Regions from separate parts of the Micromonospora sp. RB23 genome, predicted to be linked through region 3. Evidence: riboswitches for the same ligand, from Rfam matches in the RefSeq annotation. Region 3 holds a riboswitch; each other region holds the start of a gene.
The links. Region 3 has a riboswitch for cobalamin ahead of ACTFTM_RS13575 (CbtB domain-containing protein). Riboswitches for the same ligand answer to the same signal wherever they lie in the genome.
Positions count from the first base shown of each region.

Region 1: linked by a shared signal. The riboswitch ahead of cobN (cobaltochelatase subunit CobN) and the one ahead of ACTFTM_RS13575 (CbtB domain-containing protein) in region 3 are both predicted to bind cobalamin.
Region 2: linked by a shared signal. The riboswitch ahead of ACTFTM_RS02710 (ABC transporter substrate-binding protein) and the one ahead of ACTFTM_RS13575 (CbtB domain-containing protein) in region 3 are both predicted to bind cobalamin.

Region 1 is NZ_CM132111.1:3,712,156-3,720,197, reverse strand. It holds gene ACTFTM_RS17210 (toll/interleukin-1 receptor domain-containing protein) at 1-1,759, opposite strand, end outside; gene ACTFTM_RS17205 (hypothetical protein) at 1,761-2,339, opposite strand; gene ACTFTM_RS17200 (hypothetical protein) at 2,766-3,101, shown strand; cobalamin riboswitch at 3,258-3,434, shown strand; gene cobN (cobaltochelatase subunit CobN) at 3,699-7,367, shown strand; gene ACTFTM_RS17190 (magnesium chelatase subunit D family protein) at 7,364-8,042, shown strand, end outside.
Region 2 is NZ_CM132111.1:584,767-592,808, reverse strand. It holds gene ACTFTM_RS02720 (ABC transporter ATP-binding protein) at 1-160, opposite strand, end outside; gene ACTFTM_RS02715 (FecCD family ABC transporter permease) at 157-1,254, opposite strand; gene ACTFTM_RS02710 (ABC transporter substrate-binding protein) at 1,286-2,215, opposite strand; cobalamin riboswitch at 2,301-2,441, opposite strand; gene ACTFTM_RS02705 (M14 family zinc carboxypeptidase) at 2,479-4,356, opposite strand; gene ACTFTM_RS02700 (C39 family peptidase) at 4,570-5,907, shown strand; gene ACTFTM_RS02695 (hypothetical protein) at 6,010-6,489, opposite strand; gene ACTFTM_RS02690 (DUF4229 domain-containing protein) at 6,568-6,849, opposite strand; gene ACTFTM_RS02685 (hypothetical protein) at 6,889-7,326, opposite strand; gene mqnE (aminofutalosine synthase MqnE) at 7,350-8,042, opposite strand, start outside.
Region 3 is NZ_CM132111.1:2,967,971-2,976,012, forward strand. It holds gene ACTFTM_RS13560 (GH92 family glycosyl hydrolase) at 1-4,054, shown strand, start outside; gene ACTFTM_RS13565 (histidine phosphatase family protein) at 4,212-4,808, opposite strand; gene ACTFTM_RS13570 (CbtA family protein) at 4,805-5,605, opposite strand; gene ACTFTM_RS13575 (CbtB domain-containing protein) at 5,596-5,799, opposite strand; cobalamin riboswitch at 5,835-5,974, opposite strand; cobalamin riboswitch at 6,117-6,330, shown strand; gene ACTFTM_RS13580 (ribonucleoside-diphosphate reductase subunit alpha) at 6,520-8,042, shown strand, end outside.

The DNA of each region.
Region 1 (8,042 bases), 740 kb from region 3:
GCGTAGCCGCCTCGAAGCCGTCGACGAGCAACGGCAGCAGCTCCGGCCGAGTGGCCGAAGGTAGGCCCAGGTTGCCCAGCCTGGAATCTCGGGGGACGAAAAAGGTGTGCCAGAGACAGGTGGCAAGTGCGACCCGGGCGACGAGCAGATACTCGCCGTGGGCTAGGGCTGCAGCTGTCAGCTTCGCCAGCCATCGCCACGTGTCCGGCGGCAAGTGCCGTGCTCGTTGCCCGACGGCAAGCAGCGAGCGGACCGCGTCGGCAGCCTCGGCGAAGCGACGGGCGGCCACCAGGTCGAGCACCGCCCGCTCGACCGCCGCCGCAGAGTACCGGTCCGGTGCCGAGGCGGGCGCAAACTCCGGCGTTGGAACACCTACCGACGACAGGCTGGCCCACCCTCGCGACCCGGTCATAACCCGCTGAACGACCTCGCGGGCGGCTGGGTCGCGGTGGGTACGCTGCCGTACGGCTGCCAGCACCTCCTCCGCCCGAGCCCGGTCGATCGACATGCAGCCGAGGGCGTACTGGACGAACTCCTGCGCGAACCGGTGGGTGGGGATGGCACCCGACCGCCACGCTGTCTCGATGCCGTTCATCACCTCCAGCCACCGGTCGGTGACGTCGTTGGAGACCTGCGGCGAGTCCTCTGAGCAGCGACTCGGCGTGGCCCGCTCCAGCAGGTGGTCCGCGATCTTCAGCCGTGACGCGTCGACCAGACCACGATCGTCACACCAGCGGGGACTCGTGTGCCGCCGCTGAGCACCCGGGGTCCGAAACGACACGCCGAGCACCGGCTCTATCTCACCCGCGTCAATGTCGACATACGCCGCGATGTGAACACCACCCCGCTGAAGCTGGTCAAGCCCGACGACGCCGATGGGTGCGGTGACCGCAGCCTCGCCCCGTGCTGAGATTGCCAACTCCCGGACACGCATCGGCAACCCGGTTGGCGAAGCCAGCCTGCTCCGCCGCGTCAGCCTGTCTGCCGACAGCTCATAGTCGTGGATGATCAAGTCGCCCGTCGGACCGTCCACCGTCATCACGGTCATGTCACCCGCGTCGTAGCGAGGATTGAACGCGACCGCGCCGGAGCGCATCGGCAGCGGCACGACCACACCGTCAGCGACGCTCACCAGCAGGTTGCGGCCCTGGCCCCAGTCGCACAGGTGGATCCAACGGCCGTCCGGAGCGTAGGTGAGCTCGATGAAATCCAGCTTTTCCGTGGCGGGAAAGCCCGCGACCAGTCGACGGTCGCCAACAGCGAGCCCGTACTCCCAGAGCAGGTACTTCGCCATGCCCGAGCCGTCCGTGAGATGACCAAGACGCTCCTCCAGCACGCAGACTCGTGCGCCGTCGTTGCTCCAGGCCAACGGATGGGCGGAGCACACCGGTGCCAACATCTGCGTCTCGGCGCTGCCGAATCGCTGCAGGTACAACTGAGTGTGCAGCTGCGGCCTGTTCCGATACGGCGAACCAGCCTGGAACACCAGATGCAGAGCCTGCTGCCGGACCCAATCCGTGCCGGACGGCAATCCGAACGCCTCGGCAGACTGAGCACGGCAAAACGCCCACGCACCCGCCCGCTGATGCGCGACACCCATCCGGTCGGCATAGTCGGGATGTGAGAGCACCGCGCCGCGTTCGTCAACCACGACCGACAACCCACGGTGGCCGCGCTCTTCGGCGACGCGGAAGAAGACCTGCAAAGCCTCGTAGTCGCTGATGTCCTCGCTGGTCAGTACCGACTCGCCGATGGCCAACCTACCCACGGTCCGCCTCGTCATCGCCGCGGAGAACCTCGTCTAGCGTCGGGTTGCGCCAGAACGTGCGGCTCACATCGACATCCGCCGCGAGTTGGCCGAGGCGATTCAGCGCGCCGAGATACCGGGACGGATCAAGTCCGGCGTCCTGGCACGCTGTCGAAATGGTCCGCAGCCGGTGGGTGACCTCCTGAACTGATGCCGCGACCGGTGCGGTTGGCCGCTCGGCTCGTATCGCGGCCAGCGTGTCAAGGTACGCACCGATGATCGGTGAGTCCCGATCGGAGGGCCGCCGTTGACGCATCTCGCTGAAAAGGTAATTGGTGTGTAGCAGATCAATGGCCTTCTGGAAGAAGAACAGCGCGGCGGCGCGATCATTCGCCTGCAGGCGCTGCACGCCGCCTGCGGCGATTGTCTCCGGCGAGCCGTAGTGCCGGCCAACCAGCCGCTCGTAACGCTCCACGCCTTCCCGCACCCATCTGCCGTCGTCGACGCCGGGGCGCAGGTCGTCATACCGGGCCGATCCCCTGGCCCGAGTCCACGCGACGTACCCCACGACACCGCCGATGATGAGCACCATGACGACACAACATGCAGTCGAGTCCATGCCGATGCTTCACATCCTGTGATCAACTCTTCGACAATCGGTAGCCTCATCTCAGCCCCTGCCCGCAACGGCCGCTACCCCCAAATGGGCACCGATCGACATCCGTACCGGTCCCGTAGTCGTCCGGAGAGGTCGCCCAACCCATCCCTCCTGAGACTGATCTGTCGTCTCCGGGCCGCACCTCGGGCCGGAAAACGGTCGGGGGCGCCCTCTGGGTCTACCTCGACACAGCTATGAGACGACTACACAGTTGAGGACAAACTTCGTCACGTGCCTGGCCCGACTCTCCGGCGGTGATCAGGCAAAAAGGTGAATAACCCTAGATAACCCTGGCCGTCCAGCGTATTGCCAGGAATCGGTGCTGAACTGGGGGTGGGCGTTGAAGGAGAGGGGCTGGACATGGGCTGGTTCAACCGGCGGTCACGGGGCGCCGAGGCGACCCCTACCAAGCTGGACCGCGAGGCGACCCGGGACGACCTCGCCGCGCTGGAGGCGTTCGTCGCCAGTCGGCGGGGCGTGGAGTTCTACCTGGAACCGGAGACGACCGCCACCGACACCACGGTGGTCGCGATCGCCCACGACGGGGAGTGGATCCGCCGCCGCACCGGCACACCCCGTGCCGCGGGCGACATCGCCCGCCGGCACGCGGTGCCGCTGTACGAGGCGGCCCGCACCGGCTACCCGGAACGGATGCGGGTGTGGAATCGGGCACACCCGGAGCGCCGCGCCCGCTGAGCCGTCCACGGCTGCGACGGGTCGGGTTCTGGATGAATCGTCTACGACATCAGCTCCAAAGGGGCCGCGCACACACTGCCCAACCATGAGGTCTTCCGCCGTCGACGAACCACCTTGGCAGCCCGCGACGCGTTGACCGGCGGCGCCGGGGTGTGGCAGCATTCGCGGCCTGACGGCAGTGAAGGAAGTCGGTGCGAATCCGACGCGGTCCCGCCACTGTCACCGGGGAGTGATCCCCCCTCGCGAGTCACGGCCGTGTGTCTGCGGTTGGAAGGCCGGGGGAGAGCGTCGATCCGGAAGCCAGGATACTTCGGCCGTCGGGACGTACCCCAGGGCGTGGACACCCGAGGAGGACCCGATGACGCTTCGCGTCTCCATCATCGACGGCCGCTGCCGTCCTGCGTACCGCGGCCGTGCTGTCGCCGCGACCGGCATCGACTCCGTTCCCCGCTGAGGTTCGCGCCACGCCACCCGTCGCCACCGGCCCCGCGCCGGTGAGCGGTCCGGGTCGCGGTGCCCGCTGAACCCCGCGCCCACCCGCACGTCGTCGCCGAGTCGCTTCCGCGAGCGCGCCGACGTTACCGTCCGGAGCCTGCCGTGCGCATTCTGCTGCTCTCCACCGCCGACACCGACCTGCTGGCCGCCCGTGCCAGCGCCGCCGACTACCGACTCGCCAACCCCGCCCGCGTGGCGGCCGACGAGGTGCCCGCCCTGCTCGACGGGGTCGACCTCGCCGTCGTACGCCTGCTCGGCGGTCGGCAGGCGTGGCCGGACGGCCTCGCCGCGGTGCTCGCCAGCGGCGTGCCCACGGTCGTCCTCGGCGGTGAGGCGGTGCCCGACGCGGAGCTGATGGCGGTCTCCACGGTGCCGGCCGGGGTCGTCGCCCAGGCCCTCGCGTACCTGGTCGAGGGTGGGCCGGACAACCTGGGGGAGCTGGCCCGGTTCCTCTCCGACACGGTCCTGCTCACCGGCGAGGGGTTCGCCCCGCCCATGCCGACCCCGGCGTACGGCGTGCACGGCGTGCATTCCGCCGAACCGGACCGGCCCACCATCGGGATCGTCTTCTACCGGGCACACGCCCTGGCCGGTAACACGGCGTTCGTCGACGTGCTGGCCGAGGCGGTCCGCGCGGCGGGCGGCAACCCACTGCCGATCTTCTGCGGCTCGCTGCGCGGGTTGACCACCGGCGCCGGCCCGCTCGGCCTCTTCGCCCGCTGCGACGCGTTGCTGGTCACCGTCCTCGCGGCCGGCGGCGCGGTCGCGGCGGACGCCTCCTCCGGCGGCGACGAGGACGCTTGGGACGTCGGCGCGCTCGCCGCCCTGGACGTGCCGGTCATCCAGGCGCTCTGCCTCACCAGCACGCGCGAGCAGTGGGCCGGCAGCGACGCCGGACTGTCCCCGTTGGACGCCGCGATGCAGGTGGCCATCCCCGAATTCGACGGCCGGATCGTCACCGTGCCGTTCTCGTTCAAGCAGGTCGACGCCGACGGTCTCTCGGTGTACGCGGCCGACCCCGAGCGGGCCGCCCGGGTCGCCGGGATCGCGGTGCGCCACGCCCGCCTGCGGTACGTGCCGAACGCCGACAAGCGTCTCGCCGTGGTGCTCAGCTCGTACCCCACCAAGCACTCCCGGGTCGGCAACGCCGTCGGGCTGGACACCCCGGCCTCGGCGGTCCGGCTCTTCGCCGCGCTCGCCGAGGCCGGCTACGACCTGGGCGACGCCCCGCCGCCCACCGACGGTGACGCGCTGATCCACGCGTTGATCGCCGCCGGTGGTCACGACGTGGAGTGGCTGACGCCGGAGCAGTTGGCCGCCGCCGAGGCGCGGGTGCCCGGGCAGACGTACCGGCGGTGGTTCGAGCAGATTCCGGTCGAGCTGCGCGAGCGGATGCGGGAGCACTGGGGAGAGCCGCCCGGCGAGCTGTACACCGAGGGCGGCGACATCGTGCTGGCCGGGCTGCGCTTCGGCAACGTGGTGCTGCTCATCCAGCCGCCGCGTGGTTTCGGGGAGAACCCGATCGCCATCTACCACGACCCGGATCTGCCGCCGAGCCACCACTACCTGGCCGCGTACCGCTGGCTCGCCGCGCCCGTCGCGGACGGCGGCTTCGGCGCGGACGCCGTGGTGCACCTGGGCAAGCACGGCACCCTGGAGTGGCTACCCGGCAAGGGCCTCGGCCTGGCCGCCGACTGCGCGCCCGACGCCGTCCTGGAGGACCTGCCGCTGGTCTACCCGTTCATCGTCAACGACCCCGGTGAGGGCACCCAGGCCAAGCGGCGGGCGCACGCCGTGGTCGTCGACCACCTGGTGCCGCCGATGGCCCGCGCCGAGACGTACGGCGACCTGGCCAAACTGGAGCAACTGCTGGACGAGTACGCCACCGTGCAGGCGCTCGACCCGGCCAAGGCGCCGACCGTCCGGGCGCAGATCTGGGACCTGGTACGCGCCGCCGAGCTGCACCACGACCTGCACACCGAGGCGATGCCCGACGCGGACGACTTCGACGACTTCGTCCTGCACCTCGACGGCTACCTGTGCGAGGTCAAGGACGTGCAGATCCGCGACGGCCTGCACATCCTCGCCGACGCGCCCACCGGCGAGCCCCGCGTCAACCTGGTCCTGGCCGTGCTGCGCGCCCCGCAGATCTGGGGTGGCGCGCACGCCCTGCCCGGCCTGCGGCAGGCCCTCGCCGCCGCGTACGCCCTCGACGAGCAGGCGCTGCTCGCGACGCCCGGTCAGCGGATCGCCCTGCCGGCCGCGCTGACCGACGCGGTGGACGGGCCCGCCCGCACCGCCGCCGACGCGATCGACCTCGTCGAAGCGCTCGCCCGGCGGCTCGTCGTCGGCATGGAGACCCTCGGTTGGGTCGCCGACACGGCCGAGGCGGTCGTCGCCGAGGTGACCGGTCAGGCGATCCCGGACGCCGCCGCGGTGCTGCGCTTCGCCGCCACCGAGCTGGTGCCGCGCCTGGACCGCACCACCGACGAGATGCGCAACACCCTCGGCGCGCTCGACGGCCGGTTCGTGCCGCCCGGCCCGTCCGGGTCACCCACCCGGGGCCTGGTCAACGTGCTGCCCACCGGCCGGAACTTCTACTCCGTCGACCCGAAGGCCATCCCCAGCCGCAACGCGTGGGACGTCGGCGTGGCCCTGGCCGACTCGCTGCTGGCCCGGCACCTCGCCGACACCGGCGCGTACCCCCGCTCGGTCGGGTTGACCGTGTGGGGCACCAGCGCGATGCGCACCCAGGGCGACGACATCGCCGAGGTGCTCGCGCTGCTGGGCTGCCGACCCGTCTGGGACGAGCGGTCCCGGCGGGTCACCGGCGTCGAGGTCGTGCCGACCACCGAGCTGGGGCGGCCCCGCGTCGACGTCACGGTGCGGATCTCCGGCTTCTTCCGGGACGCGTTCCCGCACGTGGTGGCCCTGCTCGACGACGCCGTGCGGCGGGTCGCCGCCCTGAACGAGCCGGACGAGGAGAACTACCTGCGCGCGCACGTCGCCGTCGACGTGGCCGAGCACGGCGACGAGCGGCGCGCCACCGCCCGCATCTTCGGCTCCAAGCCCGGGGCGTACGGCGCCGGGCTGCTGCCCCTGATCGACGCCCGGACCTGGCGCGACGACGCCGACCTGGCCGAGGTGTACGCGGTCTGGGGCGGCTACGCGTACGGCCGGGGCCTGGACGGGCGGGAGGCGCGCGCCGACATGGAACGCTCGTTCGCGCGGATCGCGGTGGCCGTGAAGAACCAGGACACCCGCGAGCACGACATCGTCGACTCCGACGACTACTTCCAGTACCACGGCGGGATGGTGGCGATGGTCCGCCACCTCACCGGCGCGGCTCCGACGGCGTACGTGGGTGACTCGGCCATGCCCCACGACGTGCGGACCCGCACGCTGGGCGAGGAGACCCGGCGGGTGTTCCGCGCCCGGGTGGTCAACCCGAAGTGGATCGCCGCGATGCGCCGGCACGGCTACAAGGGCGCGTTCGAGCTGGCGGCCACCGTGGACTACCTGTTCGGCTACGACGCCACCGCCGGCGTCGTGGACGACTGGATGTACGAGCACCTGGCCGCCGCCTACCTGTTCGACGACACCACCCGGGAGTTCCTGGAGCAGTCGAACCCGTGGGCGCTGCGCGGAATCACCGAGCGGCTGTTGGAGGCCGCCGACCGGGGGCTGTGGGCCAAGCCCGAGCCGGCCACCCTCGACCGCCTCCGCGACACGTACCTGGCCAGTGAGGGCGACCTGGAGGACCGGGTGTGAGCGCGAGCAGTGAGCCGGTTTTGCGAGCCCCGCAGTCGCGAACGAAAGAAGGCCCAGTGCGTACGTACCCGTTCAGCGCCGTGCTCGGCATGGCCGACATGCGGCTCGCGCTGCTGCTCAACGCGGTGTCCCCGGCGATCGGCGGGGTCCTCGTCCGGGGCGAGAAGGGCACCGCCAAGTCGACCGCCGTCCGCGCCCTCGCCGCGCTGCTACCGCCGGTGCGCCGGGTCGCCGGCTGCCGCTTCGGCTGTGACCCGGCCGATCCCGATCCGGCCTGCCCGGACGGCCCCCATCCCGCCGGCGCCGCCGCCGAGACCCACCCGGCGCGCCTCGTCGAGCTGCCGGTCGGCGCCGCCGAGGACCGGGTGGTCGGGGCACTGGACCTGGAGAAGGCCCTCGGCGAGGGCGTGCGTGCCTTCGAGCCGGGCCTGCTCGCCGCCGCGCACCGGGGCGTGCTCTACGTGGACGAGGTCAACCTGCTGCACGACCACCTGGTCGACCTGCTGCTCGACGCCGCCGCGATGGGCCGCAGCCACGTCGAGCGCGAGGGCGTCTCGGTCAGCCACGCCGCCCGGTTCCTGCTGGTCGGCACCATGAACCCGGAGGAGGGGGAGTTGCGCCCGCAGCTCCTCGACCGGTTCGGGCTGACCGTGGAGGTGAACGCCAGCCGGGACC
Region 2 (8,042 bases), 2.4 Mb from region 3:
CGACGGCGCGCAACAGGGTCGACTTGCCGGCGCCGTTCGGGCCGATCACGGTGACCCACTCGCCGACGGCGACGGTGAGGTCGACGCCGGTGAGGATCGGCGTGCGGTCCAGGCTGACGTGCAGCGCGCGGACCTCGACGGCCGGCGCCCCGGGAGTCACGTGAGCACCCGGCGGGCGGTCCGCAGCACGAGGACGAAGAACGGGCCGCCGAGCAGGGCGGTGACCACGCCGATGGGCACCTCGGCCGGGGCGGCGGCGGTACGGGCGACCACGTCGGTCAGCGCCAGGAACGCGGCGCCGAACAGCAGCGACAGCGGCAGGATCACCCGGTAGCTCGATCCGGCGAGCAGCCGGACGGTGTGCGGCACGATGATGCCGACGAAGCCGATCAGGCCGGTCGCGGAGACCGCAGCGGCGGTGCCCAGGGACGCGGCGGCGATCAGCAGGTAGCGGGAGCGTTGCGGGTGCAGGCCGAGGCTGGTCGCCTCGTCGTCGCCGAGTGCGAGGACGTCCAGCTCGCGGCGGTGCAGCAGCACCACGACCGTGGTCACCGCGGCGTACGGCAGCACCAGCAGCACGTCGTGCCAACCGGCGGTGGCCAGCCGGCCGAGCAGCCAGGAGTAGACCGGCTGGATGCTGTCGGAGTGCCGTTGCAGCAGGTACGTCTGCCCGGCGGAGAGGAACGTGGAGACCGCGACCCCGGCCAGGATCAGCATCGCCGGTGACCGGCCCCGTCCGCCGGCCGCCCCGAGCAGATAGGTCATCGTCACGGCGAGCAGCGACCCGACGAACGCGGCCAGCGGGATGGTCAACGGCAGCCCGGAGATCGCGCCCTGCCGACCGACGCCGCCGAGGGCGATCACCGCGGTGACCGCGAGTCCCGCGCCGGCGGCCACCCCGAGCAGGAACGGGTCGGCCAGCGGGTTGCGGAAGACGCCCTGGTAGCAGCCACCGGCGAGGGCCAGCAGACCGCCGACGAGCAGGCCCAGCACGACCCGGGGCAGCCGCAGTTCGGTGACGATGGCGATTTCCCGCTCGGTCAGTCCGCTGTCGAGGTGCACGCCGGGGATCAGGTTGAGCAGTTCGGCGGCGACGCTGCCCGGGGGCAGGCTGACCGGCCCGAGCGACACCCCGGCGACGAGCGCGACGAGCACCGCGAGGACACCGACGACCAGCCAGCGCGTACGCAGCCCGGCGGGCCGGGACGCGCGAGGCGTACCGGCCGGCCGGGTGGCGGGTGTTCCAGCGGTCATCTGCGACGTTCCGGTCACCGACGGATCACGGTCACGCGGGCACCTTGGCGACCGCGTCGATGATCGTCCGGAGCAGGTCGACGATTCGCGGGCCCCAGCGGGAGGCGATGTCGTCGTCCAACGTGACGACCTGGTTGTTCTTCACGGCGGTGAGGCCGGCCCAGCCGCTGCGGGCCTTGACCGAGTCGGCGTTCTGCTGGCAGCACTTGGAGTCGGCCAGGAAGACGAAGTCCGGGTCGGCCTTGACGATGACCTCCTGGGACAGCTGCGGGTAGCCGCCGTTCTTGCCGTCGGCGTCGGCCGGGTCGGCGATGTTGGTCAGGCCGACGAGGCTGTAGATCGAGCCGATGAATGTCTTGCTGGTCGCGCTGTACAGCTCCGGGCCCAGCTCGTGGTAGTAGGTGAGCTTCTCGGCGCGCTGCGGGAGGTCCTTGACCAGCTTGGCGATGTCGTCCTTCATCCGCTTGGCGACGTCGGCGGCCTGGTCCGCGTGCCCGGTCAGGGTGCCCAGGTCGGTGATCTGCCGGTACGAGTCGTCGAGCGTGGTCGCCGCCGGGGTCAGGTACACCGGGATCTTCAGCTTGCCGAGCTGGTCGACGATCTTGTTGGTGTCGTTGGAGAGCACCACCAGGTCCGGGTTCTTACCGGCGATCGCCTCGGCGTTCGGCTGGAAGCCGGACAGGTCGGTCTTGGGGGCCTCGGCGGGGTAGTTGGACTGGTCGTCGACGGCGCTGACCTGCGAGCCGGCGCCGATCGCGAAGAGCATCTCGGTGGCGCTGGGTGACAGCGAGACGATCTTCTCGGGACGCTTGTCGAGGGTGAGCGGGCCGACCGTCACCGGGTAGCTGGCGGCGGCGGTGCCGGCGGCCGGCTTGTCGTCGGTCTTCTCGGCGCAGGCGCCGAGGGCGAGCGCGGCGACCGCGAGGGTCGCGGCGAAGAGCCGAGGGGTACGTCTGAACATGGGGGCCTCCTGTCGGCCGAGGAGTGTGGTGCTTCGCCGACAGGACTTCGGTACGCCCGCCCACGAGGCGCCCTTCCTCGAGAGCGCGTGTCGCGACCCCTCCGCAGGCGACCTGGCTCGTCCCCACCGTCGGGCGGGGCATCACAGTTGCGGGACAGCGCCGGTTTCACACCGGCTTCGCTGCGGAGTGGTCGCTAAGACCGTAGCGCAGGCTCAGCGGCAGGTGGTGGGGCCCCGCAGGGGCGGTACGGGGCCCCACCCGCTCAGGAGGCGGTGATGGTGATGTTGTCCACAGCCGCCTCTACCAGGCTCGCGCCGGAGGCGTCCGCCGCCTCGATGAGGATGCGGACGGACTGCCCGGCGTACGGGCTGAGGTTGAGGTTCGCCACCGCCCAGCTCCCGTCACGGTTGCTGGCCGCGCCGGCCTGGGTGAGCAGCGCCGTGGTGCCGCCGCTGTGCACCACGCTCACCCGCAGGTAGTCGGCCGACGAGGCGTTCGAGCCGTGCGCCAGGTACCAGGCCAGTGAGAGGGTCAGCGTGCCGGACGACGGCAGGGTCACCGCCGGGGACCGGGCGCTGGTCACGCCGCCGTCGACGTCGTAGTCACCGGCAGCCGACCCGGCGAGCCGGCCGGTGACCAGGTCGTTCGAGCCGGCGTACGGGGTGAGCTGCTTCGCCCCGGAGGAGTTGGTCGCCTGGGCGGCGCCCCGCTCGAACGCCCCGAGCGTCGCGGTGTCTGTGCCGGACGGGTTGATCGTCCAACCCGTGGCGGTCTCGAAGGTGTCCGACCAGACCGTGGTGCCGCCGCCACCTCCGCAGTACTGCGACTGCTTGCCGATGGCGCGGTACGGGCAGTCCGCGTACTCGCTGAGCATCAGCACGGCCTCCCGGTTGCGGGTGGTCTGCGCGGGGATCACCTCGTCGGGCGGGTAGAAGCCGCCACCGGAGGAGGAGCCCGGGTACATCTCAAAGGTGTACGCCCAGATGCCGTGGGTGGCCCACATCCAGTCGATGCTGGTGCCGTCGGCGATGTAGAGGTCGCTGGACTGCTCCGGGGTGTAGCTGTTGGTGGCCGCCATCTGCTGACCGATGGTGGCGAAGGTGTTGTACTGGTCCGCGCTCATTCCGGACGGGTTGTTCGCGGTGGTGTAGCCGAAGGGCCAGAGCACCAGCTGCGAGTACGTGTGGAAGTCGATGTTCGCCTTGATCTGCTGGACGCCACCGACGACGCGGCTGTTCACGAAGTTGCGCAGCGCCTGCGTCTCCGGCGCGGAGAACGCCGAAGGCCCGCGGTACGTCTCCGACGAGGTGGTGCCGGACGAGCCACCGCAGCAGCCCCACTGGTAGGACCAGTTGCGGTTCAGGTCGGTGCCGACGTTGGACGAGCCGCTGTTCGGCTGGCGGTTCTTGCGCCAGGACCGGTACGACCCGGTGGCGATGTCGTACTCGCTGCCGTCCGGGTTCACCGTCGGCACGATCCAGATCTCCCGGCTGTTGACGATGTTGGTGATCCGGGAGTCGCTGCCGTAGCTGTCGGTGAAGAGGTTGAGCAGGTAGATCGCCATCTCGACGGTCAGGTGCTCGCGGGCGTGCTGCTGGGCGTTGAACAGGATCTCCGGCTCGTTCTCGTCGGTGCCGACGTTGTCGGAGATCTTCACGGCCATCAGGTCGCGGCCCTCGTACGACGTACCAATGCTGATCTTGCGGGCGATGGCCGGATGGTCGGCGACGGCCTGGTTCACGACGGCGGTCAGTTCCGCGTAGTCGTGGTAGTTGGAGTCGGCGGGCGGGAAGGCCAGCGTGCCCACTTCGCCCGCGCCGCGCTCGGCGCTCGGTGGCGGTGCCAGCGGTTCCAGCCGGAAGCCCAGCTTGCCGATCGCGGCGGCCTCCGCGGCGGTGGCCGAGACGTGCAGGACGCCGTGCTCGGAGTAGTCGATGGCGGCCCCGGTGCGGGCAACGGCGTTGCGGTCGGCGAAGGTCCGGGGCCCGAGCACCCGGTAGCCGGCGGCGGCCGACTCGGCGGCGTGGTCAGGCGCCGGCTCGGCGGCGACCGGTCCGGCGGCGACAGTGACGATTCCCAGCCCGGTGACGACGGCGAGCACCAGGACGCGGCGGAGAGAGTGAGGTGGGCGGAGGGCCATGGACTACCTCCTCGAAGGGCGGAAGATCCCGCTCGGTGATGCACACTTCACCACCAGTCACATGGTCATATCAATATCGATTGCCGCGAATTCCATCCCAGGTTGACCATCGCTGCGGCAATGATTTTCTTCCGCTGAACATCTGGCGAAACTTCCTTCCAAGCGGAAAACTGACCAGCGACGATGCCCCCACTCGACACCCGCGGAGCACCCATGGCCCCCTCCCGCCTGCACGCGGCCGCCCTCGCCGGCGTCAGCGCGTTAACCCTGCTCGCCGCCGCGGCCCCCGCCGCAGCGGCCCGGCCGCCCGCACCCGCCCACGACGAGCAGATCACCTTCCAGGACTGGTCCGGGCCCGCCGACTGGCACCGTGGCGACCAGGCCGGCACCCGCGTCGTGCCCGGCCCGCACGCGGGCGTCACGCTGGGCCGCCCCACCGGCACCACCGAGTACGCCGACCCGCACACCGGCGCCACGCGCACCTGGGAGTACGGCACCTGGACCTCGCCCGTGACCCGGATCGGGTTCGACGCCACCGAACTGATCGCCTCCTGGAACGCGGAGACCCCCGCCGGCACCTGGATCCAGGTGGAGATGCAGGGCGGCTACACCAACGGCGACCAGACCCCCTGGTACGTCCTGGGCCGCTGGGCCTCCGGCGACACCGATATCAGGCGGACCAGCGTGGACGGACAGGGTGACCCCTGGTCGAGCATCTGGACCGACACCTTCAGCATCGACGACGCCGACGCCGGGGTGCTGCTGCGGTCGTACCAGTTGCGGCTGACCCTCTACCGGGCCCCCGGCCAGACCGCGGCACCCGTGGTGCGGATGCTCGGCGCGATGAGCTCCACCGTGCCGGACCGGTTCACCGTGCCGCCCAGCGCCGGGCACATCGCCTGGGGCGTCGAGCTGCCGGTGCCGCGCTACTCGCAGAACGTCCACAAGGGGCACTACCCCGAGTACGACGGCGGCGGCGAAGCCTGGTGCTCGCCCACCTCCACCGAGATGGTCGTCGAGTACTGGGGGCGCAAGCCGTCGGCGGCGGACACCTCCTGGGTGGACCCGACCTACCCCGACCCGACCGTCAACCACGCCGCCCGGATGACCTTCGACTACGCGTACGACGGCGCGGGCAACTGGCCGTTCAACACCGCGTACGCGGCCAGCTTCCCCGGCCTGGAGGGGCGGGTCACCCGACTGCACTCGCTGGACGAGCTGGAACGCTTCATCGCCGCCGGCATCCCCGTGGTGACCAGTCAGTCCTTCCTGTCCAGCGAACTGGACGGGGCGAACTACGGCACCTCGGGGCACCTCTTCGTGGTGGTCGGCTTCACCGCCGACGGCGACGTGATCGTCAACGACCCGGCCTCGTCCAGCAACGACGTCGTCCGCAACGTTTACAAGCGAACCCAGTTCGAGCAGATCTGGCTGCGTACCAAGCGCACCAACGCCAGCGGCGGAGTGTCCGGCGGCTCCGGCGGCATCGCCTACCTGATCAAGCCCGAGTCGAAGCCCTGGCCCAAGGTCCCCGGCTCCACCAACTGGTAGGCCGGCCGACCCGACCAGGCGCTGTTGATCATGAAGTTATTGCCCGACCGCGCGGCGTGTCGAGGCAATAACTTCATGATCGACGGGCGTTGTCTCGGGGGTCTAGCGGTCGATCGAGTTGGCGAACGTTTCGTTCTCGGTCTTCTGGGCGCGGTGGCGGCGGATCGTGTGGGTGAGGAAGAGCACCCAGGCGACCGCGGCCACCAGCCCGGCGAGGGTGAGCGCGGTGACGAGCAGCCACGTGGAGCCGCCGGCCGCGGCGAAGACGCCCTTGCGCGCGCCCGTGTCCAGTGCGGGGGCCGTCTCGCCCGTCGACAGGGTGTCCGGGGCGTCGTAGAGGATCACGTCCGCCCGCTTGGCGCCGCCGTCGGCCACGAAGTCGCCGTGCCAGGTGCAGCTTCGACGGGAGCACTCCTGCGAGACGGCCGTGAAGGTGCCCGTCGTGCCGCCGCCACCCTTGGCCTGCCAGGCCGGTCCGAGGTCACCAACGCCCAGCAGCAGACCGATGCCGGCGATGACGGGCAGGCCGATCCAGACGAAGACCTTGGCCCGCCAGTCGTTGATCTTGTTGAAGATTTCCACGGCGGCAGACACTAACGGCAAGCAGCCGCTACCGCCGCCCCGCTTCGTCGGACCCCGGGCGGCACCCGCCCGCAGCCCCTACGGCTGCCGCCGCTCACCCTCGTCGGACGACTGCTCGTCCTCGCCCGCCAGGGCGGAGCGGAGGCGCTCCTTCTCCGCCTTGCGACGTTCCGTGGCCTCGGCCATCTCGTGGGCCATCTCGTCGCGCCAGCCGCGCAGCAGGAAGAAGGACAGCGCGGCGGAGAACGCCAGCGCCAGGATCAGCTTCAGGAAGACGTCCACGTCGACCAGCCAGAGGGCCGCCAGTACGGCGACGAACAGCCCGATGCGTCCCAGCGTGTACTTGAGCGCCGCGCTCACCTCATGCACTCCGTTCTCCGCGCCCGGTGGGCGGGTCATTCAGCCGGTCCGGCGGGCCAGCCAACGGACGCCGGGGAACCAGATCATCGCGTACGCCACGGTGAACGCCGCCGCCGCCAACGCGCCGGACAGCAACGGCGGCAACCCCGCGCCCAGTCCGGCGACCAGCAGCCCCACGAACACCGCGACCGCCGCCGCGACGAGCGCCGCCACCACCCGGGCCGCCCCGAACCCCCAGGCCCGGAAGTCGTCCCAGAACAGCCAGGCCGGCAGGATCACCGCCAGCCACCCGTTGGTGTGCCCGAAGTCGGCGGCGCCGAACGAGGCGAACGCCCACTCGAACAGCACGAGCGCCAACACGCCGATGACCAGGCCGGCCAGGCACACCCCGAGCAGGTCGCCCAGGGTACGCACGCGTCCCTCGGCGTCCCGTCGGGGAAAGCCACCCTGCTGCTCGGCGCTGCGCTGCTCGGTCATCGACTGCGAGGGTACGTGGTGTCTCAGGCCCAGACCTGCTGCGGCTCGGCGCGGCGCTCGGCCAGCGACGGCGCCCTGTCGTACTCGCGGACCACGTTGTAACGGGTGTCCCGCTCGACCGGCTGGAAGCCGGCGTCCCAGATCAGGTTCAGCAGGTCCTCGCGGTGCATGGTGTTCGGGGTGCCGTACGAGTCGGCGTCGTGGGTGATCTTGTATTCGACCACCGAGCCGTCCAGGTCGTCCACGCCGAAGTTCAGCGAGAGCTGGGCCACCGAGAGGCCGTGCATCACCCAGAAGTTCTTGACGTGCGGCACATTGTCGAAGAGCAGCCGGGACACCGCGAACGTCTTCAGCGACTCCGCCGGCGAGGCCATCGTGGTCCGCGCCTGGATCCGGTTACGGACCTTGCCGTCCGCCGAGTCGACGAAGTCGTGCTGGTAGCGCAGCGGGATGAAGACCGCGAAACCGCCGGTCTGGTCCTGCAACTCCCGCAGACGCAGCACGTGGTCGACGCGGTGCCGGGGCTCCTCGATGTGGCCGTACAGCATGGTCGCCGGGGTCTTCATGCCCTTGGAGTGCGCCAGGGCGTGGATGCGCGACCAGTCCTCCCAGTGGCACTCGTGGTCGACGATGTGCTGCCGGACCTCCCAGTCGAAGATCTCCGCGCCACCGCCGGTCAGCGACTCCAGGCCGGCGTCCATCAGCTCGTCGAGGAT
Region 3 (8,042 bases):
CGGCCTGGTCGCCGAGATGACGCCGACCGACCACGCCGGCATCATGCGGTTCACCTTCGGACCGGGACCGTCCACCGGCAGTCTCGTCTTCGCCAAGGGCACCTTCGCCATCGGAACCGACGGCGCGTTCACCGGCTGGGTCGACAACGGAAGCGGCCTCTCGGCCGGGCGCAGCCGCATGTTCGTGTCCGGCACGTTCGACCGCGCGCCGACGGCGGCCACCGCGACGTCCGCGACCTTCGACGTCTCCGCGAACCGTCAGGTGACGATGCGGATCGCGACCTCGTTCCTCTCCGTCGACCAGGCCCGTCGCAACCTCGACCTGGAGGCGACCGGCCGGAGCTTCGACGAGGTCCGCGAGGCCGCCACCGCCGCCTGGAAGGACCGGCTCGGCCGGGTCGAGCTGCGGGGCGCGACCGAAACCCAGCTCGTCACCATGTACTCGAACCTGTACCGGCTGAACCTCTACCCCAACTCGCAGTCGGAGAACACCGGCACCGCCGCCGCCCCGCACTGGCAGTACGCCAGCCCGGTGTCCGCGCCGACCGGCACGTCGACCGCCACCCGCACCGGCGCGAAGATCGTCGACGGGCAGATCTACGTCAACAACGGCTTCTGGGACACGTACCGCACCGTGTGGCCCGCGTATTCGCTGCTCTACCCGGACGTCGCCGCGAAGATTTCGGACGGGTTCGTCCAGCACTACCGCGACGGCGGCTGGATCGCCCGCTGGTCGTCGCCCGGCTACGCCGACCTGATGACCGGCACCAGCGCGAACGTGGCCCTGGCGCAGGCGTACCTCACCGGGGTCAAGCTGCCCGACCCGCTCGCGGCGTACGACGCGGCCGTCAAGGACGCGACCGTCGCGTCCGGACGTGGCGCGGTCGGCCGCAAGGGCATCGAGACGTCGTTGTTCCTCGGCTACACGCCGACCTCCACGGGCGAGTCGGTGTCGTGGGCGCTGGAGGGCTACATCAACGACTACGGCATCGGCAACATGGCCGCCGCGCTGGCCAAGGACCCGGCCACGCCGAAGTCGCGGCGCGAACAGCTCAAGGAGGAGTCCCGCTACTTCCTGGAGCGGGCCCGCAACTACGTCCACCTCTTCGACTCGAAGACGAAGCTCTTCCAGGGCCGCGACGCGGCCGGGACGTTCCTCGCCGGTGACCCGCTGGACTGGGGTGGCGTCTACACCGAGACCAACGGCTGGAACTTCGCGTTCACCGCGCAGCAGGACCCCCAGGGTCTGATCAACCTGTACGGCGGGCAGAAGGCGTTGCGCGACAAGCTCGACACCTTCTTCGCCACCCCGGAGAACGCCGACCGCCCCGGCGGCTACGGCGGCGTCATCCACGAGATGATCGAGGCCCGCGCGGTGCGGCTGGGTCAGCTCGGCATGAGCAACCAGCCGTCGCACCACATCCCGTACCTGTACGACGTCGCCGGCGCTCCGGCGAAGACGCAGGCGGTGGTACGCGAGATCCTGCGGCGTCTCTACGTGGGCAGCGAGATCGGCCAGGGTTACCTGGGCGACGAGGACAACGGCGAGATGTCGGCCTGGTACGTCCTCAGCTCGCTGGGCGTCTACCCGTTGCAGGCGGGCTCGACCCACTGGGCGATCGGCTCGCCGCAGTTCACCCGGATGACCGTCCACCGCCCGAGCGGCGACATCGTGGTCAACGCGCCGAACAACAACGACCGCAACGTGTACGTGCAGAGCGTGAAGGTCAACGGCAAGAAGCAACGGGAGGTCTCCGTCGACGTGTCCGCGCTCGCCAGGGGCGGCACGATCGACTTCCAGATGGGTCCGAACCCGTCGTCGTGGGGCACCGGCCGGGACGCGACGCCGCCGTCGTTGACGAAGGGCGACGCCGTACCGCAGCCGTTGCAGGACGTCACCGGGCCGGGCCTCGGCACCGCCACGGTCAACGGCGGTCAGGCCGCGTCGACGCTGTTCGACGACTCGTCCACCACCCAGCTGACGGCGTCGTCGGGCACGCCGCAGATCGGCTGGGCGACCCGTGGCGGCCGGCAGAAGCCGACCTACTACACGATCACCTCCGGCGCCGCCGCGGGTGACCCGGCGGACTGGCGGTTGCAGGGCTCCACCGACGGGCTCACCTGGAGCACGCTGGACGCGCGGGCGGGCGAGGTGTTCCGCTGGCGCAACCAGACCCGGCCGTTCCGGATCGACAAGCCCGGTCGGTACTCCCAGTTCCGCCTCGTCGTGACGAAGACCGTGGGCGCCGCGCAGCCGACCCTCGCCGAGATCGAGCTGCTCGCCGGGGGCGACCTCGACCTGAGCGGCGGTGACATCACGGTGACCGCCACCGACGGCGTGCACGCCCGCTCCGGCGCACCCGCCACGATGGCCCTGGCCACGGTCACCGGCGGCAGCGCCGACGACTACCGCGCCACGATCGACTGGGGCGACGGCTCACCGGCCACCGAGGGCACCCTGACCCTGAGCTCCCGGGAGGTCTACCGCGTCAGCGGCGAGCACACCTACGCCACGCCCGGTTACCACCAGGCGAGCGTCACGGTGACCGACGGCGCCGGTCAGGGCTCGGTGACGGTCGGCGTCGACGTCGCGTACGCGGCGAAGTCCAGCCTCACCGCGGCGTTCGACACCGTGTGTGTCGGCGACGAGGGCACCCTCGCGGCGGACTGCGACGCGAAGTCGTGGGCGTACTCGCGGGCCGCGCTGGCGGGGGCCGGCGTGACCCAGGGGCAGCGGCACCAGGTGCCGGGCACCGAGCTGGGCTTCACCCTGCCTCAGGTCCCGGCCGGGCAGCCGGACAACGCCACCGGCAACGGCGCGACGATCGCCCTGCGCCTGCCGGCCGACGCCCGGAGCATCTCGTTCATCGGCGCCGGTACGCAGGGCAACCAGAGCACCACCGGCACGGCGACCTTCAGCGACGGCAGCACCGCCAGCGTCCCGATCCAGTTCAGTGACTGGACGCTGGGCGGCAACGCCAACGGAACGCCGTCGTACGGCAACATCGTGGTCGCGAAGTCCGCGTACCGGCTCAGTGGCACGAGCCGGGACGGCGCCCAGCCGTTCCTGTTTGCCACCACGCCGTACCAGATCCCGGCGGGCAAGACGCTGGTCTCGGTGACCCTGCCGACGCAGACCGGCGACCCCCGTTCGGCGGGCCGGATCCACGTGTTCGCGGTCGCCGACGACGGCACTCCGGCCGCCGCGCTGGTGACCGCCGCCCCGGGCGACCAGAGCGTCGACGCCGGGCAGGTCCTCACGGCGAACCTCGGATCGGTGACCGGCGGTGTCCCCGACACCACCGGCTACCGCGCCCGCGTCCAGTGGGGTGACGGCACGGTTCCGGACGACGCCACGGTCGGCGCGGACGGCGCGCTGAGCGGCCGGCACACCTACGCCGGTGCGGGCACCTACACGGTGCGCGTCACCGCGTGGGACACGCTGTCCAGCAGCACCGCCACCTTCACCGTGACCGTCCGTGGGGGCGGGGCGGCCACCACCCTCGCGGTGTCCGGCGCGCAGTCGGTCGCCGCTGGCGACGCGGTCACGGTCGTCGGCAGCGGGTTCGCCGCCGGCGAGCGGGTGACGGTGGGCCTCGCGGCCGGCACGACCCGCGAGGTGACGGTCTCGGCGTCCACGACCGGCGCGGTCCGCGCGACCGTCACGACCGCCGGGGACACCCCGCCGGGGCGGTACGCCGTCCGCGCCACCGGCGCGTCCTCCGGCACGCCGGCCACGGCAACCGTGCAGGTGACCGTGGGCTCGACGGAACCGGCCTACCAGCCGCGCCTGTCGTTGCCCACGCCCTCCGCGCCGCGCGGCACGTCGATCACCATCGACGGCGCCGGCTTCGCGCCGAACGAGACGATCGCGGTCAGCCTCGGCGACGGCCGTCAGGTCGGCACGGTGCGCGCGAACGGTGACGGCATCGTCGCCGGTGGGACCGTCGGCGTCCCGGATTCGATGGAGCCCGGAGTCACCAGCGTGACGTTGTCCGGGTCCCGCTCGAAGGCGACGGTGTCCCGACCGTTCACGGTCACCGGCACGAGGTAGGCCGGGAGTTCACCAGTCGGGCGGGCCGTGCTCCACGGCCCGCCCGACACCCGTTCCGGGTCCACCCGATGTCGGCCCCGGGACGCGGGTCGCGCGACCGCCCGACCTCGCTGCCCCGGATCTGGGGCAGCTCGACAGGGGCCGGGGTGGACCCTCGTCACCCCTTCGCCCATGCCGGCGACGCGTCCAGACGGAGCTGCCAGTGCGCGCCGTGGCCGGTGAGCCGGACGACCGCCAACGGCGCGACGTCGAACTGCCGGTACGTCGCCAACGGCAGACCCAGGGCGTGCACGAGCGCGACCCGGATCACGAGCGGGTGGGTGACGGCCGTGACGCGTCGGCCGTCCCCGCGCTGCGCGTCCAGCCACCGACCGACGCGCTGACGCACCGCGACGACCGATTCACCGCCGTGCGGCGCGGCGTCCGGCGTGGACAGCCACTCGCGCAGCGCGTCGGGCCGCTCCGCCGCGATCTCCGCGAGGGGCCGGCCGGTCCAGTCGCCGTAGTCGCAGTCGGCCAGGGCCGCCTCGACGGTGGGCGCGAGGCCGAGGACCTCGGCGGTCTCGACGGCCGCCGCAGCGGGGCTGGACAGGCACGCCACGGTGTCGCCTGCCCGTCGGCCGGCGTCAGCGGGGGACCGGACGAGGGCGGCGCGTCGGCCGCCCTCGTCCAGGCTGTCGTTGCCGCCGAACCGGGCCTGTCGCAGGCCAGCGGTGTGACCGTGGGCAACGAGCCGCAGGCGGGTGACGCTCACCCGGCCAGTCGTGCGTCGGCGACCACGCGCTGGCGGTGCATCAGGGCGGCGAAGAGCAGGCCGATCCCGGTCCACAGCACCGTCTGGGTGCCGAGCGAGGCGAGCCGGAAGCTCCACAGCAGCGTCGCCGGGAAGTCACCGGGGACCTCCTGGAACGATGGCAGCACCACGTACGACACGACGGTGACCAGCAGAAAACCGCCGACCGCGGCGCTGGCCCGCAGCCACACCGGCGCCTGCTCGCCCACCGACCGGTAGCCCAGCGAACCGGACCAGACCGCGGCCAGGCCGAGCACCACCATCAGCAGGTAGGTGACGGTGCGCTGGTCGATGGTGGACGGATCGCCGACGGCCGGGGGATTCGGCGGGTACTTGAGGAACGGCACGATCACCGCGCCGAGCAGCGCGCCACCGGCGAGCAGCAGCCCGGACCTCCCGTCGTCGACGGTCCGCCGCCGACGACCCAGCAGGACGTACGCGCTGGCCAGCAGCCCGCCCATCGCGGCCCCGAACAGGCCGGTGGCCAGGAACAGGCCGCCGCGTTGGCCGTTCCGGCTGACCAGGGCGTCCTCGTCGTGCTGGTGCCCGTCGGCGGTGGCCTCGTCGTGCTGGTGCCCGTCCGTGGCGGGCTCGGCCTGCGTGGCCGCCTCCTCGATGGCGATGGCGGCCTCGACGTGCGGTTCGCCGACGACGTAGGCGAACGTCCCGGCGAGCAGGCCGGCGACCAGGCCGGCGAGCAGCCCGCGCAGCAGGACCGTGACGAACGTGGGTGCGGCGCCGGCGCCGCTCAGTGGCACGGGACGCCCAGCAGGTGCCGGCCGTCGTGCATCAATTCGTGCAGGTACATCCCGCTGCGCGAGACCGCCCCCTGGTCGAAGGCGACGAGGTAGGTCAGCAGGGCGAGCGCGGCGACGGTTGCCAGCACCGTCCACAGAAGACGGGTCGGGACAGCGGGGTGCGCCAGCGGCTGGCTGGACGTGGAGCTGGACATGCGTAGACGAACCTCCTCGGGGATGACGCGTCCCCATCGCAAGGCTGCGGACGACCGAGCGTCCTGGCTCGCGACCCCCAGGCTGGGGGCCGCTCACAGTGGCGCGACCGCGCCGGATTCTCACCGGCTTCCCTCGCGTCGCCGCAGATAGTGGGTCGACCGTATCGGTGCCGATTCGGTCGGTCAAGCCGATGACGACTGCCGGTGCGGCACCGCCCGCCGTTCGGTCCACCGCCGATCGACGAGGGCCGTCACCGCGGGCCGCGACACGCCCGAGCCCGACATGTGGGGTGTGACAAACGCGCTCGCCCCTATATATGGTGTCGACCGCAGCTGGTTCGGCCGCTCACCACGAGTGGTCGAGGCAAGAGGGAACCCGGTGGAAATCCGGGACTGCCCCGCAGCGGTGAGTGGGAACGACCGCCGTCATCGGCACTGGGCCACCGGCCTGGGAAGCGACGGCCAGTAGGTGACCGGGCATGCCCGGGTGTGCCCGCGAGTCCGAAGACCTGCCAGCGCGCCGCGTACCCGAACCCGGGCGCGCGGTGGTCCGAGGCCGCGTGGGACGGCCGACGCCAGTCGACCCACGCCGTGCGGGCGGTGGGTCCGACGGTGTCGGTCTCGTCGTGTCCGAGGGCCCCTGGAGGTCTCCGAACTCGCGAGGAGCAAGTGGTGACAGTCACCGAGGTGGTCCCGGTCAGCGGTGCGGCCCCCCGCCCGATCGCCGTGCGGGTGCGTACGGGCGACGGCGGCGTCGAGGCCGTGGACGTGCACAGGCTCGTCCGGGCGGTCGAGCGGTGGGCCGACGACCTGCCCGACGTCGACCCGCTTCGGGTGGCGACCCGCACGATCAGCGGCCTGTACGACGGCGCGACGACGGCCGAGCTGGCCGCGCTGACCATCCAGACCGCGGCCGAGATGATCGGGGCGGAGCCGCAGTACTCGCGCCTCGCCGCCCGGCTACTGGCCACCCATGTGGACCGGGAGGTGCGCCGGCAGGGCATCGACTCGTTCAGCGCGGCGATCCGGACCGGTCACGCCGAGGGCCTGATCGGTGACGACACCGCCGCGTTCGTCGCCGCGCACTCCCGCGTGCTCGACGACGCCGTCGACACCGACGGCGACCGTCGGTTCGAGTACTTCGGCCTGCGCACCGTCTACGACAGGTATCTGCTGCGCCACCCGACGAGCCGCCTCGTGCTGGAAACCCCGCAGTACTGGCTGCTGCGGGTGGCCTGCGGCCTGTCCCGTACGCCGGACGAGGCGGTCGACTTCTACCGGCTGATGTCCAGCCTCGCCTATCTGCCCAGCTCGCCGACCCTGTTCAACTCCGGCACGCGGCACACGCAGATGTCCTCGTGCTACCTCGTGGACTCGCCGCGCGACGAGCTGGACTCGATCTACGCGCGCTACGCGCAGGTCGCCAGTCTGTCCAAGTTCGCCGGTGGCATCGGCATCGCGTACTCCCGGGTCCGGTCCCGGGGCGCGCTGATCCGCGGCACGAACGGGCAGTCCAACGGCATCGTGCCGTGGCTGCGCACGCTGGACGCGAGCGTCGCGGCGGTCAACCAGGGCGGCCGGCGCAAGGGCGCGGCCTGCGTGTACCTAGAGCCGTGGCACCCGGACATCGAGGAGTTCCTCCAGCTGCGGGACAACACCGGCGAGGACGCCCGGCGTACGCACAACCTCAACCTCGCCAACTGGATTCCGGACGAGTTCATGCGCCGGGTCGAGGCGGACGAGATGTGGTCCCTGTTCGACCCCGACGAGGTGCCCGAGCTGCCGGACCTGTGGGGCGAGCGGTTCGACGCCGCGTACCGGGCCGCCGAGGCGCAGGGCCGCTACGTGCGGCAGCTGCCGGCCCGCGAGCTGTACGGGAAGATGATGCGGACCCTGGCCCAGACCGGCAACGGCTGGATGACCTTCAAGGACGCGGCCAACCGGCTGTGCAACCAGACGGCCGAGCCGGGCAACGTGGTGCACCTCTCCAACCTCTGCACCGAGATCATCGAGGTGTCCAGCGACGACGAGACCGCCGTGTGCAACCTCGGCTCGGTGAACGTCGCCGCCCACCTGACCGGGGACGGCATCGACTGGGAACGGCTGCGCGCGACGGTCCGGACGGCGGTGACGTTCCTCGACCGGGTCATCGACATCAACTACTACCCGACCCCGCAGGCGGCGGCGAGCAACCCCCGTTGGCGGCCGGTCGGGCTCGGGCTGATGGGGTTGCAGGACGTGTT